Regions from separate parts of the Isoptericola sp. NPDC019482 genome, predicted to be linked through region 2. Evidence: predicted binding sites of a transcription regulator. Region 2 holds the regulator's gene; each other region holds the start of a gene.
The links. Region 2 encodes LexA, which represses DNA repair genes until DNA is damaged. Its sites were predicted from a motif close to TCGAACANNTGTTCGA; they were not measured.
Positions count from the first base shown of each region.

Region 1 (6,504 bases), on a different contig from region 2:
ATCCAGATCGACACCGGCTTCACGCCGCCCGCGAAGTACGGGCCGACGGGCGAGGCGATGACGAGGTACTCCGCCTCGTTCGTGGGGCGCACCCCGAGGAAGGCCTCCGACGCGAACGTGAAGGGCCGCAGGTAGAGGCTGAAGTCCTCGCCGGACGGCACCCAGTCGATGTCGGTGCGCACGAGCGCCGCGATCGAGCCGATGAAGTCGTCCACCGACAGCGCCGGCAGGGCCAGGCGGTGCGCCGAGCGCGCGAAGCGGGCCGCGTTGGCGTCCGGGCGGAACGTCCACACGGAGCCGTCCGCGTGCCGGTACGCCTTCATCCCCTCGAAGATCTCCTGCGCGTAGTGCAGGACGGCGGTCGCGGGGTCGAGCTGCAGCGGACCGTACTTCTCGATGCGGCGGTCGAGCCAGCCGTCGCCCCGGCGCCAGCTGATGCGGGCCATGTGGTCGGAGAACACGGTGCCGAACTTCGGCGCCTGCAGCGCGGCCTCGCGCTCGGCGTCCGGCGTGGGGGTGTCCGTGGCGCGCACGTCGAACAGGGCGACGAGGTCCTCGAGCTCGGCCGGGAGGATGCCCGGCGCGCCGCTGTTCGACGTGCTGCTCGACGTGGACGGAGTGGTGCTGGAAGTGGTCATGATCGGGGGCCTTTCACCGGGTGACCCCTGTAGTTTTCCACGACCGTGCACCTCATGGGCACCGGCGTCGCTCCGACCACAGCGGTCACCCGGACAGAAGTGGATGTCGGGTGATCGACGGGGGAATGACGGCCGGGGCGGGCGGTGGCTCGGACGACGCGTCCGACGGCGCGGCGCGGGTGGCGCCGCGCCGTCCGGCTGACGACGGTGGGGCTGTCGTCAGCCGTTGACGCGCGCGGCGAGGTCGCGCCCGACCTCGGCCGTCGTGCGTACTCGGTCGCCGCGCTCGACGAGGTCGGCCGCGACGGCGGCCTCCACGCGAGCGCTCTCCTCGGTGAGGCCGAGGTGGTCGAGCAGGAGGGACACCGACAGCACGGTGGCGGTCGGGTCGGCCTTGCCCTGGCCGGCGATGTCCGGCGCCGAGCCGTGCACCGGCTCGAACATGGACGGCGCCGTGCGGTCGGGGTTGATGTTCGCCGACGCGGCGAGCCCGATGCCGCCCGTGATGGCGGCCGCCTGGTCCGTGAGGATGTCACCGAACAGGTTGTCGGTGACGATCACGTCGAACCGCGACGGGTTCGTCGTGAGGAAGATCGTGGCGGCGTCCACGTGCAGGTAGTCCGTGGTGACGTCCGGGAACTCGGCGTTGACGGCCTCGACCGTGCGGCGCCACAGGTGGCCGGCGTGCACCAGCACGTTGTGCTTGTGCACCAGCGTGAGGTGCTTGCGCGGGCGGGCCTGCGCGCGGGCGAAGGCGTCGCGCACGACGCGCTCCACGCCGAAGGCGGTGTTGACCGACACCTCGGTCGCGATCTCGTGCGGGGTACCGACGCGCAGCGCGCCGCCGTTGCCGACGTACGGGCCCTCGGTGCCCTCTCGCACGACGACGAAGTCGACGTCGCCGGGGTTCGCCAGGGGGCTGGTCACGCCGGGGTACAGCTTGCCCGGGCGGAGGTTCACGTAGTGGTCCAGCGAGAAGCGGAGCTTGAGCAGCAGGCCGCGCTCCAGCACGCCCGACGGCACGCTCGGGTCGCCGATGGCGCCCAGCAGGATCGCGTCGTGCTGCTTGATGGCCTCGAGGTCGGCGTCCGTGAGCGTCTCGCCGGTCGCGTGCCAGCGGCGCGCCCCCAGGTCGAACTCGGTGGTGGAGATCTTGACGTCCGAACCGGCCACCGCCGCCTCGAGGACCGCCAGGCCCTGCTCCACGACTTCCGTGCCGATGCCGTCGCCGGCCACCACTGCCAGGTCGATGCTCCGCGTCATGGGCCGAGCCTAAGCCCGCCGGGTCATGATGCGGACAGAAATCTCATTCCTCGGACACGTCGGCCGGGGACCTCGCAGGTCACGCACAGAGCCCTGGGTCCCGGTCAACGCACGCAGCGGACGCTGGCGATCCCGGACTGCGCGTCGACGTCCCGCGCACCGTCAGGCCGGAACCCGTTGCGACGATAGAAGCGTCGCGCCCGCGGATTGTCTTCGGCGACCCAGAGCTGGGCCGACGCCCCCGGCGGCAGCACGGCGTCGAGCAGCGCCTGGCCGACACCGGTCCCGTGGTGCGCGGCCAGCACGTAGAGCAGCCAGAGCTCCCGGTCCCGGACCGGCGGGTGCGCTCCGACCGGCCGTCCCGCGTTCACGAACGCGATCCCGACGATCCGACCGCCCTCCTCCGCCACCGTGACGGTCAGCTCGCCGGCGAGCCAACGCCGCCAGGTGGCCGTCCGCCGCTCGAGCGTGTCGGACTCCCAGTGCTCGGCCGGGAGCAGCGCGGAGTAGGTCTCCACCCATGACGCGTGGTGCACGAAGGCGCACCCCGACGCGTCGTCAGCGGTGGCGGGGCGGATGGCGACGGACGTCGGCGCGGCGGACATCGCCCCATCCTGCCTCCCGGACGACACGATCGGCGCCGACCTGCCGAAGCTCTCTCGCCGCCGTCAATCGACATTGGTTGTCCACAGATTCCCGAGAGGGCCTAGAACAGGTGTTCGAATATCGCTAGGGTGAGGGCATGACGACGACGCTCCCCGACCCCGTGAACGGCACCGATGCCGGTGCTCCGGGTTACGTCGGCGATCGCGCGGGCTCTTCGGTGGACCTGCGGGCAGAGGCGGACCGGCTCGCCGCGATGCCCCGGAACCCGTCGATCGGCGAGCTGCTCGAGGAAGAGTCGCGGCGCCACCAGCCATCCGGCCGACACGCCGCGGGCGGGGATGACACCGGCGGCCATGACGTCGAGCGGCCGCAGGCGTCGACGGACCGCCAGCCACTGGCAGGGCGGCCGACGCTGGCAGACCTGGACCGGGTGCTGGACCAGCTCGCCGCGAACGACACCGACATCGCGACCCTGCACGCCGAGCGGGCCGTCCTGCTCGCACTGGCCGCTGGCCTGGCCGAGGCGCTGGAGACCGACCTGCTCGACCAGGACGACCCCACCGCCAGGCGCGCACCCTCCGCTCGCAGGCTCGAGCTCGCCCACCGCGCCGTGACCGCCGAGATCGCCACTGCCCTCCGGATCGGGGAGCACGCCGCGGGCACCCTGACCGACCACGCCGTCACCCTCACCGACAAGGCCCCAGGCACCCTGCGTGCACTGCACGACGGCCACCTGTCCTGGGCGCACGCCACGGCCATCTCCACACACGTCGCCGACCTGAGCCCCGAGGAATCCGCATCCGTGGAGCAGGCCGTCCTGGCCACGATCCTCGACCGCGACACCGGCCGCGTCACGTGCACGCCCACACAGACCGGACGCCGCGCACGCCGAGCCCGCGAGACGGCCCACCCCACTCCCGCCGACGTCCGCCACACCGAAGCTACCCAGCGGCGCGCCGTCTGGCTCGACGACGGCCGCGACGGCATGGCCTGGATCACCGCCCACCTGCCCGCACCCCTGGCGCACGCCGCGTACGACCGCCTCACCCGCACCGCCCACCACCTCACCAGCAGCAACGGCAGCGCCGGCGGGAGCCACAGCGGCAGCGGTGAGCACCGCACCTTCGCCCAGGCCCGCGCCGACGCCCTCGCCGCCCTCCTCCTGGACGACGGCACTCTCGATGTCGCGGCCGTGCCCGGCCCTGGCCCGCGGCACACCCGACAGGACACTCGCCGGCACCCTGACCAGCACGGGGGCCAGCCCGACGGGCAGCACGAAGCACCGCCAGAAGGCCAGCGTGCGGATTCGGCCGACCTCGAACACACGGAGACCGGTGATGACCTCGACCGGTTGCTTCACCAGCACAGCGCCTTGGCAGCTCTCGCCCGCTCGATCCGACCCCAGGTCACCGTCACGATCCCGGTCCTGACCCTGCTCGGGCTCACCGACGCCCCGGCTGTCCTCGACGGTCGGGTGCCGATCGACCCCGACACCGCCCGCCAGCTCACCGCCCTCGCGCCCTCACTCAGACGGATCCTCACCCACCCCGAGACCGGCACCGTCCTGTCCGTCGGACGCACCACCTATGCCGTCCCCGCCGACCTCAAGGCCCTGGTCCGCGCACGCGACACCACCTGCCGCTTCCCCGGCTGCACCCACCCCGCCGCCCACGCCGACCTCGACCACACCACCGCCTGGGCCCACGGCGGCACCACCAGCGCCACCAACCTCGCCGCGCTGTGCCGTCGACACCACGTGACGAAACACCGGACCCGATGGCAGGTCACGCAGAGAGAGACCAGCAACTGGGGCGGCACCCTCGAATGGACCTCCCCCACCGGACGCCGATACGTCACCGCACCCGAACCCGTCGACACGACGCGGCACCGGCACCCGCCCCACGGTCCCGACATCCCCGAGACGCCCGAGACGCCCGAGAACGGCCCACCGAACGTCCGTCCCGACGGCCCACCGGACGCGATGCCGAACGGCCCGCCGTTCTGACCTGAGCAGGTCGGACGGGGCGGGTCGGACGGATCGGAGGGGCCGGGCGTGGGCCGGTGTCAGGCGCGGTAGAGCACCTTGAACCGCTCGCACACCACGGGCATGGTCGGGTCGAACTCGCGACCGACCTGCGCGAGCGTGCGCCGCCAGTACCGCTCGTGCTCCTCCCGCCAGGACGCGAGAGTGCGGTCACCCTCGCCCTCGGCGGCGGCGTGCTCGGCGGTCACCTCGTCGAAGGGGACGGTCTCGACCTCGGTCGTCCTGATGAGGAGTCGCGGCGCGCCGGCGCCGTCGAGCACGATCGACAGGTCGCCCTTGCGGGGTAGCGGCTCGTCGGCGGCCTCGTACTCCCAGACCGCGGCGGCGGTGCCCGTCTTCACGCCGTCGAGCACCAGCCCCAGCAGCTCGTCGGCCAGCTCCGGCGAGTCGCCGAACGACCAGGCGGGCGGCGGCACCACGTTCTCGGAGCGCTCCCCCACGGCGCCGCCGTGGCTGGTGCGGCCGGCGCTAGGGCGCGCGACGTCCCAGAACTCGGTGATGCTGTCGGCCTGCTCGGAGTCCAGCCCGGGGTTCGCGTCGTCGCTCATGCTCACCATCCTGCCAGGCCATGCCCCACCCGGCAGGCGCCCTCTGCCACGATGTCCGGATGTTCACGCGTATCGCCGCCTACGCCGTCGTCGTCGACGGAGACCGGATCCTGCTCCCCCACTGGAACGAGGGCGGTGGGTCCGGCTGGACGCTGCCCGGCGGGGGCATCGACCCCGGCGAGCACCCGGAGGCCGCCGCCGTCCGCGAGCTGCGGGAGGAGACGGGGTACGACGTCGAGCTCGACGGGATCCTCGGGGTCGACAGCATCGTCATCCCCGCCGAGCGGCGGTTCGTCGTGAACGGCACTCCGCCCGCGGAACCGCTGCACGGCATCCGCATCGTCTACCGCGCGCACGTCGTGGGCGGCGACCTCACCGTCGAGGCCGACGGGTCCACGGACGACGTCGCCTGGCACCGGCTGGCCGACGTCGACGCCCTCCACCGCGTGGAGCTGGTCGACGTCGCCCGCCGCTGGGCCGGCCTCCTCGACTGACAGGCAGTACTACCTCGGCACGCCCCGCACTACCTCAGCGACGTCCGGACGCACGTGCGGCCGCCGTCCCCGGGTGGGGGACGACGGCCGCGCGCGTCGCTGCTGACGGTGTGGGTCAGCGAGCGGCGCTGCCCTCCGTGTAGTCGGAGTCAGCGGGCTTGATCCACGAGAACATCTTCCGCAGCTCGCGGCCGGTGGTCTCGATCGGGTGCGCCTCGCCCTTCTCGCGCAGCGCGGTGAACTCGGGGGCCCCGGCGTCCTGGTCGGCGATGAAGCGCTCGGCGAAGGCGCCGTTCTGGATGTCCGCGAGGACGGCCTTCATGTTCTCCTTGACGCGCGGGTCGATGACGCGCGGGCCGGAGACGTAGTCGCCGTACTCGGCCGTGTCGGAGACGGACCAGCGCTGCTTGGCGATGCCGCCCTCGACCATGAGGTCGACGATCAGCTTCAGCTCGTGCAGCACCTCGAAGTACGCGACCTCGGGCTGGTAGCCCGCCTCGGTCAGCGTCTCGAAGCCGTACTGGACCAGCTGCGAGGCACCGCCGCACAGCACGGCCTGCTCGCCGAAGAGGTCGGTCTCGGTCTCCTCGGTGAAGGTGGTCTTGATGCCGCCGGCACGCAGGCCGCCGATGCCCTTCGCGTAGGACAGGGCCAGCTCCCAGGCGGAGCCCGACGCGTCCTGCTCGACGGCGACGATCACCGGCACGCCGCGGCCGTCGACGTACTCGCGGCGCACGAGGTGACCCGGGCCCTTGGGGGCGACCATGAGCACGTCGTGGCCGGCCTCGGGCTTGATGTAGCCGAAGCGGATGTTGAAGCCGTGCCCGAAGACGAGGGCCGCACCCTCGTTGAGGTTCGGGGCGATCTCGTCGCGGTACACGTGCCGCTGCACCTGGTCCGGCGCGAGGATG
Region 1 is NZ_JBEYBQ010000022.1:20,873-27,376, forward strand. Features, by position in the region: gene ABZ493_RS14545 (branched-chain amino acid aminotransferase) at 1-638, opposite strand, end outside; gene ABZ493_RS14550 (3-isopropylmalate dehydrogenase) at 858-1,901, opposite strand; gene ABZ493_RS14555 (GNAT family N-acetyltransferase) at 2,006-2,506, opposite strand; gene ABZ493_RS14560 (DUF222 domain-containing protein) at 2,644-4,512, shown strand; gene ABZ493_RS14565 (ASCH domain-containing protein) at 4,572-5,099, opposite strand; gene ABZ493_RS14570 (NUDIX domain-containing protein) at 5,159-5,593, shown strand; gene ilvC (ketol-acid reductoisomerase) at 5,709-6,504, opposite strand, start outside.
Region 1: a site for LexA is predicted at 2,609-2,624, ahead of ABZ493_RS14560 (DUF222 domain-containing protein). Genes of this name have one in related genera too.

Region 2 (6,504 bases):
CGCGATGACCCGCCCCACCCAGCGGCTCGTCGTCGTGCACGAGCAGGCGTTGCCCGCAGGCGTCGTGGAGCTCGCCGCCGCGTGAGGCACGGTGCGACGTGACACCGGACGTGGCACCGGACATAGCACCGGACATGGCACCGGACGTGGCACCGCAACGGTGAGACGCGTTTGTGGGCGCGGCCCCGCACGGCGCACCATGGCCTCGTGCTGCGAGCCCTCCTTCTCGAGAACGTCCACCCCGTCGCTGCCCAGAATCTTCGTGATGCGGGCATCGAGGTCGTCACGCGCCCCGGCGCGCTCGACGAGTCCGAGCTGATCGAGTCCCTCGCGGACTTCCAGATCCTCGGCATCCGGTCCAAGACCACCGTGTCCCGCAAGGTCCTGGAGAGCGTCCCCGGTCTGCAGGCCGTCGGCACCTTCTCCATCGGCACCAACCAGATCGACCTGGACGCCGCCGCCGCCCACGGCGTCGCCGTCTTCAACGCGCCCTACTCCAACACCCGCTCGGTCGTGGAGCTCGCGATCTCCGAGATCATCGCCCTGACGCGCCGCCTCACCGTGCGCGACAAGGCGTTGCACGACGGCGTCTGGGACAAGACCGCGGAGGGCTCGCACGAGGTGCGCGGCCGCACGCTGGGCATCATCGGGTACGGGAACATCGGCTCCCAGCTCTCGGTGCTCGCCGAGAACCTCGGCATGCGGGTCGTCTTCTACGACACCGCCGAGAAGCTCGCCCTCGGCAACGCGCACCGGGTCGAGACGATCGAGGAGCTGCTCGCCGAGGCCGACGCGGTGACGATCCACGTGGACGGCCGACCGGGCAACGCGGGCCTGTTCGGCGCCGACCTGTTCGCCGGCATGAAGCCCGGCGCGGTCTTCCTCAACCTCTCGCGCGGCTTCGTCGTGGACGTCGAGGCCCTGCGGGAGCACATCCTGTCCGGCCACCTCGGCGGCGCGGCCGTGGACGTCTTCCCGACCGAGCCCAAGAAGCGCGGCGACGGCTTCACCTCTCCCCTGCGCGGGCTGCCGAACGTCATCCTCACGCCGCACGTCGGCGGCTCGACGGAGGAGGCCCAGGAGGCGATCGGCGAGTTCGTGTCCAAGAAGCTGCGGGACTTCGTGGCGACGGGCTCCACGACGCTCTCCGTGAACCTCCCCAACCTCCAGCTCGCCAGCACGGGCGTCGGGCGCATCATGCTCCTGCACCGCAACGTGCCCGGGGTCCTCGCGCGCGTGAACCAGGTCTTCGCCGACCACGGCGCGAACATCGAGGCGCAGATGCTCGCCACGCGCGGCGAGATCGGCTACGTGGTGACCGACATCTCCGACGTCACGCAGCGCGGCGCCTCCGCCAAGCTGCAGGCCATGGACTCGACCATCCGGCTGCGCATCCGCGACGCGTTCGAGCGGCCGGAGTTCCCGCCCGGGCCCGCGGCCGGCTGACCGGCACGACGCCTGCTGCCGACGCACGAAGGGCGGCCCCGGATCCCGGGGCCGCCCTTCGCGGTTCGGTCGGTCGTTCAGCCCGACTTGCGGCGGAACATCTTCTGCACCGGCCCGGACGTCTCGGAACCGTGCACCTGGCCGGTGTTGCCGTCCTTGCCGGCGGTCGGGTGGCTGGCGGCGTTCTTCTTCTCCAGCGCTTCCCGGAAGCGCGCCTTCGTGTCCTCGGTGGGCTTTGCTGCCCTGGAGTCGTCCGTCATCGCGGTCACCTCGTCCGTCGGGGTGGGTGTGCGCGTGCGGTCGACCGCACGGCACCTGGTGCCGTCCAGCATGCCGTGCCCCGCCACGCCCCGCCAGGGCATTTCGCCCGGACCGGGCGCGGCTCAGGCCGTCGTGCCGTGCCCGGCGGTGGCGCGCTCGTCGCGCTCGGCCCGGAGCGAGGTGATCGCCGACTCGAAGTCCTCGAGGGACTCGAACGACTGGTAGACGCTGGCGAACCGCAGGTACGCGACCTCGTCCAGCTCCCGCAGAGGGCCGAGGATCGCCAGCCCCACCTCGTTCGCCTCGATCTCGGGACGACCGGACGCGCGCAGCGTCTCCTCGACCTTCTGGGCGAGGACGGCGAGGTCGTCGGAGCTCACGGGCCGGCCCTGGCAGGCCTTGCGGACCCCGGCCACGACCTTGTCCCGGCTGAACGGCTCGGTCACCCCGGACCGCTTGGCCACCGACAGGCTGGCGGTCTCGATCGTGGTGAACCGGCGCTGGCACGCGGGGCACTGGCGCCGGCGACGGATGGACGCGCCGTCGTCAGAGGTCCGCGAGTCGACGACTCGTGAGTCCGCGTGGCGGCAGAACGGGCAGTGCATCGCTGGTCTCCTGCGCTCGGCTCCGGACCGGCGCCCGGCTGCCCGACAAGGTAAGCGGCGGGCGACCGTCCGCGCAAGCAGGATCCTCTCGGCCGCGTGCCGTCAGTCGAGCGGGAGCACCACGACCTGCCCGGTCTGGAGCTCCGCCGACGTCAGCCCGTTGAGGTCACGAAGCTCGGCCACCACGTCGCGCAGGTCTTCGCCGGTGTCCCGCACCTGCTGCGCGTACTGCCAGAGCGTGTCGCCCGGCGCCACCGTCTGGAGCCGCACCTCGACGCCCGCACCTGGGGACTCCGCCACGGCGCGCTGGCCGACCAGCCCGGCGCCGACGAGCACCAGGAGGACGAGCGCCGCGACCACCGCCCGGCCCCGACGGGTGAGCCTGAGGCCCCCGAGCCCGAGGAACCCGTGAGCATCGCTCGTGCTGCGCGCGTCTTGCATCGTCCTGCCTCCGTCCACGTGGTGCCGTCCGTCGAACACTCGTTCGTCGAACACCTGTACGTCGAACTGCTGTACTAGGTGTACCACGTCGGGGCGACACGGTCGAGGCCTGATCGAACAGATGTTTGATGTCGGACGGGAACTGGCCTAGAGTGGCGGCAGCGCGATGGAAGGTTTGTCGGATTTCATCGGCCCGCCCGCGGGCCGCGCCCCTGGAGGACGGAGTACGCGATGACCAGCGGACGGGACCAGGCCCCGGCGTCCACGACGACGGCGACGTCATGGGCGACCCAGGACGAGACCCCCGAGGACGCGGCCGTGCCGGTGACGGCAGCCGGCACCTCGACGACCGCGCTGGCGTCGGTGAGCGAGCTCTCGCCGTCGTCCGACCGGCTCACGCCGCGCCAGCGGCGCGTGCTCGAGACCATCCGCAGCTCGGTCGAGGCGCGTGGCTACCCGCCCACCATGCGTGAGATCGGCGAGGCCGTCGGCCTGGCGAGCCCCTCCTCCGTCAAGCACCAGCTCACCACGCTCGAGCGCAAGGGCTACCTGCGCCGCGACCCCAACCGGCCCCGCGCGATCGAGGTCGTCGACCCCGAGGCGCCCGCGACCGTCGAGTCCGCGGGCGGCGACGGGGCGCCCGGCTTCGTCGCGGGGTCGCTCGCCGCGTCCGACGCGCAGCCGGCCCAGGCGCCGTCCTACGTCCCGCTGGTCGGCCGCATCGCCGCCGGCGGGCCCATCCTCGCCGAGCAGGTCGTCGAGGACGTCTTCCCGCTCCCCCGGCAGGTCGTCGGCGACGGCGACCTGTTCCTGCTCAAGGTCGCCGGCGACTCGATGGTCGACGCCGCCATCTGCGACGGCGACTGGGTCGTCGTGCGCAGCCAGCCCGTCGCGGAGAACGGCGAGGTCGTCGCCGCGATGATCGACGGCGAGGCCACGGTCAAGACGTTCAAGCAGGCCGACGGGCACACCTGGCTGCTGCCGCAGAACGCCGCCTACTCCCCCATCCAGGGCGACGAGGCACAGGTGCTCGGCCGGGTCGTGGCCGTGCTGCGCAGCCTCTGATCTGGCACGGCCCGCCCGGTGGGCCGCGCCAGGTCGTGACGGGTCGGGTCAGAAGCCGAGCCGGTGCTGCACGGCCCGCATGCTCTCGGCCGACGCGCGCAGGCCGGCGATCTCGTCGTCCGACAGCGGCGTGTCGATCGTCTCGGCCACGCCTCGTCGGCCGACGAGGGACGGCACCGACAGGCAGACGTCGCTGATGCCGTAGAAGTCGTCGAGGCGCGAGGACACGTTCATCACGCGGTGCTCGTCGTTGAGGACCGCCTCGATGATCCGGGTCGCCGCCAGGCCGACCGCGTAGTTGGTCGCCCCCTTGCCTGCGATGACCCGGTAGGCGGACTCGACGACGTCGGTCGCGATGCGCTCCCGGGCGGGGGTGTCGAGCGCCGGGTGGCCCCGGAAGGGCCGCCAGTCCAGCAGGGGCACGCCGGCGATCGTGGCCGAGCTCCACAGCACGATCTCGGAGTCGCCGTGCTCGCCCGCGATGCTCGCGTGCACGTTGCCCACGGCGACCCCGCAGTGGCGGGCCAGCGCGTCGCGCAGCCGCGACGAGTCGAGGACGGTGCCGCTGCCGAACACCCGGCCCCGCGGCAGGCCGCTGATCTCCTGGGCGGCGTACGTGACGACGTCCACGGGGTTGGTGACCATGAGGAACACTGCGTCGGGGGCCACCTCGAGGAGGCCCGGCAGGATCGACCGCGTGAGGCCGACGGTCGCCTCGGCCAGGTCGAGGCGGCTCTGTCCCGGCTTCTGCTTGGCCCCCGCCGTCACCGCGACGATGTCGGCGCCGCGGCACACCTCGACGTCGTCGGACCCGTCGATCTCGGCCTGGGGGATGAACATGCCCCCGTGCCGGAGGTCGAGCACCTCGGCCTCCACCTTCGCGCGGTTGACGTCCAGAAGCGCGACGGACCGGGCCGCTCCCCGGGCCAGCGCCGCGTACGCGAGGGTGGAACCCACTGCGCCCGCTCCGACGATCGCGAGCTTGGTCGTCCTGCGTGTCTCGTCCACGGCCACACGCTATGTGTCGAGCCGCCGGAGCGCAGCGCGGACGAGGTCCCCGTCGGTGGTCGGCCAGAAGTCCGGCATGGAGCGGGTGAGGAAGGAGCCGTAGCGGGCGGTCGCGAGCCGGGGGTCGAGGACGGCGACGACGCCGCGGTCCTCCCCCGTGCGCACGAGCCTGCCGGCGCCCTGCGCCAGCAGCAGGGCGGCGTGCGTGGCAGAGACCTGCATGAACCCGTTGCCGCCTGCCTGCTCCACGGAGCGGGCGCGGGCCGCCTTCACCGGGTCGTCCGGACGGGGGAACGGGATCCGGTCCACGAGCACCAGCTGGCAGCTCGGCCCCGGGACGTCCACGCCCTGCCACAGGGAGAGCGTGCCGAACAGGCAGGTCGCCGGGTCGTCGGCGAACGCCTTGACGAGCGTCGGAAGCTGGTCGTCGCCCTGGCACAGCACGGGCACGTCCAGCCGCTCGCGCATCGCCTCCGCCGCGGCCTGGGCCGCCCGGCGGGAGGAGAACAGCCCGAGGGTCCGCCCTCCGGCGGCCTCGATCAGTCCGGCGATCTCGTCGAGCTGGGCGTCCGTGGTCGGCTCCCGCCCCGGCGCGGGCAGGTGCCGCGCGACGTAGAGGATTCCCTGGCGCGGGTAGTCGAAGGGGCTGCCGACGTCCAGCCCGGACCAGTCCGCCGTCTCGTCGGAACCACCCGAGCCGGCGAGGCCGAGCGACCGCGCCACCGGGTCGAACGTGCCGCCGAGCGTGAGGGTGGCCGACGTGAACACACCGGTCGCCTCGCCCAGCAGGTGGGCGCGGATGAGCCCCGCCACCGCCAGCGGCGCGGCGTGCAGGCGCGTGACGCCGTCACCGGCCCACGGCGCGTTCTCCGGCGGGCGCGAGCACCACAGCACGTCCGCCGTCGTGTCCTCGGCCGCCATCCGCTCCGCGACCTCGAAGAGCTGCAGGACGGCGGACTGCGCCATCTTCATGCCGGCGTCCGGCGCCTCCTGGCCCTTGGCCCCGCCCTGAGGCTTGAGCCGCGTGAGGAGCTCGCGCGCGGCGTCCCGCACGGCGCCCACGGCGGCGCGCAGCTCGTCCGGGAGGCCGAGCGGGAACCGCTCCGCGGGCGCGGTGGCGAGCAGGCTGCCCAGCCGCTGGGAGGCGGCGTCGAGCGCCTCGGTCTCGGTGCCGCCGTGCCGGCGCGCGAGGCGGGCCGCGTGCTCCACCACCGTCAGCGACAGGTCGACGGTGGCGGCGGCCGTCACCCGCTCGGCCAGCTCGTGCGCCTCGTCGACGACGACGGCGTCGTGCTCGGGCAGGACGCCCGGGTTCCCGGAGACGGCGATGCCGAGCATGGCGTGGTTGGTGACGACGACGTCGGCGTCGCGTGCCGCGGCGCGGGCCCGCTCGGGGAAGCACTCCGCGAGGAGCGGGCAACGCTGGCCGAGGCACTCCAGGGCGGTCACGGACACCTGGCGCCAGGCCTTGTCGGGGACGCCGGGCACGAGGTCGTCCCGGTCTCCGGTGTCGGTCTCGTCGGCCCAGGAGTGCAGGCGGCGCACGTGGTCGGCCAGCGTCGCGGTGTCGTCCGCCCGCCCGCCGCGCCGGGGAGGCCCGGGCGGGCCCGGAGGCGCCGGGTGCTGCTCGGCTCCCGCCCCCTCGCCGGGTCCGGGGTCGGCGGGCAGGTCGAAGAGC
Region 2 is NZ_JBEYBQ010000004.1:18,207-24,710, forward strand. Features, by position in the region: gene ABZ493_RS04430 (AAA family ATPase) at 1-85, shown strand, start outside; gene serA (phosphoglycerate dehydrogenase) at 208-1,446, shown strand; gene ABZ493_RS04440 (DUF5302 domain-containing protein) at 1,524-1,706, opposite strand; gene nrdR (transcriptional regulator NrdR) at 1,830-2,312, opposite strand; gene ABZ493_RS04450 (LysM peptidoglycan-binding domain-containing protein) at 2,415-2,753, opposite strand; gene lexA (transcriptional repressor LexA) at 2,985-3,818, shown strand; gene ABZ493_RS04460 (L-lactate dehydrogenase) at 3,867-4,826, opposite strand; gene ABZ493_RS04465 (ATP-dependent DNA helicase) at 4,836-6,504, opposite strand, start outside.

Region 3 (6,504 bases), on a different contig from region 2:
CGGCCCGCCTGCGCAGCCGCGTCCTGGTGGTCGCGATCCTGGCGTCGTTCGTGTCGTTCCTCGACGGGACGGTCGTCAACGTGGCGCTGCCCGCGATCGGCGACGAGCTCGGCGGCACCGGGGAGGCGCGGCTCAGCCTGCAGCAGTGGGTGGTGGACGGCTACCTCGTCACGCTCGGCGCGCTCATCCTGCTCGCGGGCTCGTTGTCGGACCTGTACGGGCGGCGCCGGGTGCTCGTCGCCGGGCTCCTGGGCTTCGCCGTCGCGTCGGTGCTGTGCGCGCTCGCTCCGACCGGACCGGTGCTCGTGGGCGCCCGCCTGCTGCAGGGCGTGGCCGGGGCGCTGCTCGTGCCGAGCTCCCTGGCACTGATCATCTCGACGTTCGACGGCGAGGCGCAGGGTCGCGCCATCGGTCGCTGGACGGCCTGGACCGGGACGGCGATGATCGTGGGCCCGTTCGTCGGCGGCGGCTTGGTCGACCTGCTGTCCTGGCGCTGGGTGTTCTGGATCAACCTGCCGGTCGTCGTCGTCACGCTGGTCCTGCTGCGGCCCGTGCCCGAGGTGCACCAGACCACCGGGCGCCGGCTCGACGTGCCGGGTGCGGTGCTGGCCGCGACCGGCCTCGCGGCGGGCGTGTACGGGCTCATCGAACGGACCTGGGCCGCCGTCGCCGTCGGGGCGGTGCTGCTGGTCGCGTTCGTCTGGTACGAGCGGCGGGCGCGCGACCCGATGATGCCGCCCCGGCTGTTCGCCGCGCGCAACTTCGCGTGGGGCAACGTCGCGACGTTCGCCGTCTACGGGGCGCTCTCGCTCGGCGGGTTCGTGCTCGGCCTGTTCCTGCAGCAGGTGGCGGGCTACTCGGCCACCGCCGCCGGGGTGGCGCAGCTGCCCTCGACCCTCGCGATGCTCGCGCTGTCGACCCGGTTCGGCGCCCTCGCCGCCCGCTACGGGGCGCGCTGGTTCATGACGGTCGGGCCCGTCGTCGCCGGCGGCGGGTACCTGCTGCTGCTCACGATGGACGCGAGCGCGCACTACGTGACGCAGGTGCTGCCCGGGCTGCTGGTGTTCGGCCTGGGCCTGTCGATCACGGTGGCGCCGCTGACGGCCGCGATCCTCGGGGCGGCGCCCGCAGCGGACGCCGGCATCGCGTCGGCGGTGAACAACGCCGTCTCGCGCGTGGCCGGGCTGCTGACGGTCGCGTTCGCGGGCGTGATCCTCGGCGGGGTGCTCGACGTCGCGTCGTTCCACCGGGCGCTGCTCGTCACCGCGGGCCTGCTCGTGCTGGGCGGGTTGGTGAGCATGGTCGGCATCCGCGACGCGCGTCGTCCTGCCGCCCCGGAGGACGCCGGGGTCACAGGGGCAGCTTGAACCCCTCGTGCGACTGCGCGTAGCCGAGCGACCGGTAGAAGCGGTGCGCGTCCGGGCGCTGCTTGTCCGACGTGAGCTGGGCGAGGATGCAACCGCGCTCGCGGCCGCGGGCGTGCGCGTGCTCCATCATGGCCCGTCCGAGGCCCTGCCCGCGGAGCGCGGCGTCGATGCGCACCGCCTCGACGAGGAGGCGCGTGGCCCCGTACCGGGAGATGCCGGGCACGAACGTCAGCTGCATGCAGCCGACCACCGCGCCGTCCAGCTCGGCGACGACGAGCTCGTTGTCCGGGCTGGCCTCGATCGCCTCGAAGCCCGCGACGTGCGCCGGGCCGAACTCCCCGGTGCGCGCGGCCGCGATGGCGTCGTCGACGATGAGCTCGAAGATCCTCGGCAGGTCGTCGCGGGTCGCGAGGCGGAAGGTGACGGCGGAGGCGGGGGAGTCGGGCACGGCGGGACGCTAGCAGCCGCCGCTAGCCTCGCGCTGTGACAGAGCACGAGACCGAGGACGACACCGAGCACGACATCGAGCGCGAGATCACCGCCGACGTGGCCCTGTGCCTCCCCGACGGGCGCCTGAACCCCGACGCGGTCGGCTGGTCGAGGGCGCCGCTGCACGACACGTCCGGCATCGGCCGGGGCGTGCGCGGGCTCGGCCGGAACAAGCGGTGGGAGTACTGGGCGGTCGTGACGCCGGACCACGTGGTCGCGCTCACCACGTCCGCGCTGGACTACGCCGCGCTGCACCAGGTGTGGGTGTGGGACCGGGCGTCCGGCGAGGAGGTCGACGCCGTCGCGATCGCGCCGCTGACCGGGTCGGCGACGCTGCCCGGGCGCCTCGGTGGCGGCCCGGTCCGGTCGCGCACGCGCTCGGTGGCGGTCGCGGTCGACGAGCGCCCCGGGGGCACGCGCCTGCGGGCGCGGACGGCGCGGGTGGAGCTGGACGTGACGGTCGCGCGGCCCGCCGGACGCGACCTGCTCGCGGTGGTGGTGCCGTGGTCGCGGCGGCGGTTCCAGTACACGGTGAAGGACGTCGGGCTGCCGGTGGCCGGCACCCTTCGGGTCGACGGCGTCGACGTGCCGGTGCCCGTGGGCTCGTGGGCCGTGCTCGACCACGGTCGGGGGCGGTGGCCCTACCGTGCCGCCTGGCAGTGGGGCGTGGGCGTCGGCAGCGGCGTCACGGGTAGCGGCACGCGGCACGAGGTGGCGGTGCAGCTCGGCGGGACGTGGACGCGCCAGGGTCCGACGACGGAGAACGGCGTCTTCGTGGACGGCCGGCTGCACAAGGTCCACGACGAGCTCGACTGGACGTTCGACCGCGGCGCGTACACCCGGTGGTGGCGGGTGCGTGGCGAGCGGCTGGACCTCACGTTCGTGCCCGCGCACGACCGGGTGAGCCGGACGCAGCTCGGCGTCCTCGCCTCGTCCACCCACCAGTGCTTCGGCGCGTGGTCGGGTTGGGTCATGACCGACGACGGCGCACGCCTCGACGTCGAATGTCTCGACGGCTGGGCCGAGGACGTCGCGCAGCGCTGGTGAGCACGTCCCGCCCGGTCAGAACGGCGGGCCGGGGTCGGGGATCTCGGGGGTGTGGGGGATCGTCCGGTGTCGGGTGGTGTCGACGGGTTCCGGATGCGTGAGGTGGCGGCGGCCGGTGGGGGAGGTCCATTCGAGGGTGCCGCCCCAGTCGTGCGGTTGATGGTGCGGACGGGTGCCGCCGGCCGCATTCACCTGCCTGAGCTGCCAGCTGGTCTGGTGTTTCGTCACGTGGTGTCGGCGGCAGAGTGTGGCGAGGTTGGTGGCGCTGGTGGTGCCTCCGCTCGCCCAGGCGGTGGTGTGGTCGAGGTCGGTGTGGGTGGCGGGGTGGGTGCAGCCCGGGAAGCGGCAGGTGGTGTCGCGTGCGCGGACGAGGGCTTTGAGGTCGGCGGGAACGGTGTACGAGTCGCGGCCGACGGACAGGACGGTGCCGTTCTCGGGGTGGGTGAGGATCCGCCGCAGCGACGGCGCGAGGGCGGTGAGGTGTCGGGCGGTGTCGGGGTCGATGGGGACGTGGCCGTTCATCGTCGCCGGTGCGTCGGTGATGCCGAGGAGTGTCAGGACGGGGACGGTGACCGTGACCTGGGGGCGGATGGAGCGGGCGAGGATCGCGAGCGTCGCCTGATCCGCTGCCTGATCCGGTGCAGGCGCCGGTCGGTGGTCGTCCGCGGTGTCTCGTGGGACGTGTCCGGTGTCGCCGTCCTGGGTGGTTCCGTGGGGCGTGGGTCCGGTGCTCGTGTCGGCTCCGGGGCTGGGTGGCGCTGCCGCGCTGTCGAGGGTGCCGTCGTCCAGGAGGAGGGCGGTGAGGGTGTCGGCGCGGGCTTGGGCGAGGGTGCGTCCGTGTCCTGCGTTTCCCTTGCCGTCGTCCGCGACGAGGTGTCGGGCGGTGCGGGTGAGGCGGTCGTAGGCGGCGTGGGCGAGGGGTGCGGGCAGGTGGGCGACCAGCCAGGTCATGCCGTCGCGGCCGTCGTCGAGCCAGACCGCGCGCTGGGCCGTGGCCTCGGTGTGCCGGACGTCGGCGGGGACGGGGTGGGCGGTGTCGCGGGCTCGGCGTGCGCGGCGGGCGACCTGCGCGGGCGTGCAGGTGACCGTGCTGGTGGTGGCATCAGGACCGTCGTCGGGGCTGATCACGGCGGCGAGGACGGACCGTTCGACGGTGGCGGCTTCCTGGGGGTTGAGGTCGGCCAGGTGGGTGGTGATCGCGGTGGCGTGGGCCCAGGACAGTCGGCCCTGGTGCAGGGCGGTCAGGGTGGCGGGGGCTTTGCTGGTCAACGTCACGGCGTGGTCGGTGAGGGTGCCGGTGGCGTGCTCGCCGATCCGGAGGGTGGTGGCGATCTCGGCGGTCACTGCGCGCCGGGCGAGCTCGAGGCGGCGGGACGAAGGGGAACGCCGAGCGGTGGGGTCCTCGGGGTCGAGCAGGTCGGATTCCAGCGCTTCGGCCAGCCCGGTTGCCTGGGCGAGGAGGACTGCCCGTCGGGCGTGCAGTGTCGCGATCTGGGTGTCGTTGTCGGCGAGCTGGTCCAGCACCTGGTCCAGGTCCGCCAGCGTCGGGCGATGCGCCACGGCATGGGTTTGCCGGCTGTCTTCGCGCTCGTCGGCGTCGCTCTTGTCGGTCGCGTGCTCCCCGGTCCGAACCTGGTGTCGTGCTTCTTCCTCGAGCAGCTCGTCGATCGACGGGGTCCACGACCGTGGCAGCGCCGCGAGCCGGTCCGCCTCCGCGCGCAGACCCGTGCTCACACCACCGGGCGTGCCGGCGTCGGTGCCCGTCGCGGGGTCAGGGAGCGTCGTCGTCATGCCCCCAACCTACCGACGTTCGAACACCTGTACTACCCCTTGGTCGAGATCTGTGGACAACCCCGAGGTCACCGGGGAGGGCAGCGGGCGGGCGCCGGCAGCGGCGGCGCTCAGCGCACCCGCTCAGCGCACCCGGTCGGCGCCGCCCGCGGCGACGTAGGCGGCCGCGACGGACGCGGGCTTGCGAGCGGCCTGGTCCCGGAGGCAGGCGCTGAAGGTCTCGCGGAAGTCGAGCCGCGGCCATCGGGACTCGAGGTCGGCGCGGAGCGTCGTGGGCCAGTGCTCGAGCCCGCGGCCGCTGACGTCGGCGCCGGTGGACCGGGCGAGCAGGTAGCCCTCCGGGCGCTCGACCGCCGGGACGTCGTCGTCGTCGAGCATGTGGTCGACGACCGTCCGCGCGGTGCGGTCCCGGCGCTCCGTGGGCCAGCCGGCGCCCGCGGCGACCGCCCACGCCACGTTCCCGCCCGCGACCTCGAAAGGCTCGGTGTGCGCGTCGAAGCCCGCGGTGAGGCCGGTGTCGTGCAGGAGGCCGGCGACGGCGAGCACCTCGTCGTCGACAGGGAGGGCCAGCCGGCGCCCGAGGTCGGCCGCCAGCAGGGTGGAGCGCACGGCGTGGTGCACGAGAGTCGCGGGGGAGAAGCGCACGAGCACGTCGAACGCCGCGCGGACGGGCACGGTTCGGGGCAGCCCCTCGGGCAGCTCGTCGGTCATGGCACCGGACGTTAGCGCGTCGGCGTGCCGGGGCGTTCTGCCGCGGGCAGAAGGCGGGGGCGGGCGGCGTCGAGGTGCGCCAGGGTGGGGCCATGAGGCTGCTGGTGCTGGGTGGGTCGGTGTTCCTGTCGAGGGCGGTCGCGGCGGACGCCGCGGTGCGCGGGCACGAGGTGGTGGCCGCGAACCGCGGCCGGTCGGGGCCGGTGCCGGGCGGTGTGCGGCACGTGCCGCTCGACCGCGCCGAGCCGTTTCCCGAGGCCCTGGTGGCCGAAGGCTTCGACGCCGTCGTGGACGTGTCGCGCACGCCGTCGCACGTGCGGCGCGCGGTGGCGGCGCTGCCCGACGCGCACTGGGTGTTCGTGTCGACGATCAACGTCTACGCGGACGATGCCGACCCGGGCGGACCCGGCGTCGGACGGCTGCGCGCGCCGCAGCCCGACGACGTCGACGGGGCGGAGGACCCGGAGGCCTACGGCGCGATGAAGCTGGCGTGCGAGGAGCTCGTGGGCGCCGGGGCGGCGACGTCGGCGGTCGTGCGCCCGGGGCTGATCGTGGGTCCGGGCGATCCGAGCGGGAGGTTCGCGTACTGGCCGGCTCGGTTGGGCCGAGCGCTCGACGACGGCGGCGGCGACGTCCTGGCCCCCGGCGACCCGGCGGACCCGATGCAGGTGATCGACGTGCGCGACCTCGCGGCCTGGCTCGTGGACCTGGCCGAGCGGCGGACGGAAGGGATCTTCGACGGCGTCGGCCCGGTCGTCCCGGTCGGCGAGCTCCTCGCCGCGGTGGCGCGCGGTGTCGGCGCCGAGCCGCGCTGGGTGTGGGCGGACGACGCCGCCCTCGAGGCGGCCGACGTCCGGCCGTGGTCGGGGGAGCGGTCGCTGCCGCTGTGGCTGCCGCGCCCCGAGTACGCGGGGATGCCGGCGCACGACTCCGGTCCCGCCGCGCGGGCCGGCCTGGCGTCGCGGCCCGTCGAGGACGTCGCGCGGGACACGCTGGCCTGGCTGCGCGCGACGCCCGACGCCCACGTCACCGGGCTGACCGCGGCCGAGGAGGCCGCCGTCCTGGCCGACCTGCGGGGCGCGGCGGAGGGTGCTGACGC
Region 3 is NZ_JBEYBQ010000012.1:105,865-112,368, forward strand. Features, by position in the region: gene ABZ493_RS10700 (MFS transporter) at 1-1,367, shown strand, start outside; gene ABZ493_RS10705 (GNAT family N-acetyltransferase) at 1,351-1,815, opposite strand; gene ABZ493_RS10710 (DUF2804 domain-containing protein) at 1,851-2,903, shown strand; gene ABZ493_RS10715 (DUF222 domain-containing protein) at 2,919-4,694, opposite strand; gene ABZ493_RS10720 (HD domain-containing protein) at 4,818-5,405, opposite strand; gene ABZ493_RS10725 (epimerase) at 5,498-6,504, shown strand, end outside.
Region 3: a site for LexA is predicted at 4,714-4,729, ahead of ABZ493_RS10715 (DUF222 domain-containing protein). Genes of this name have one in related genera too.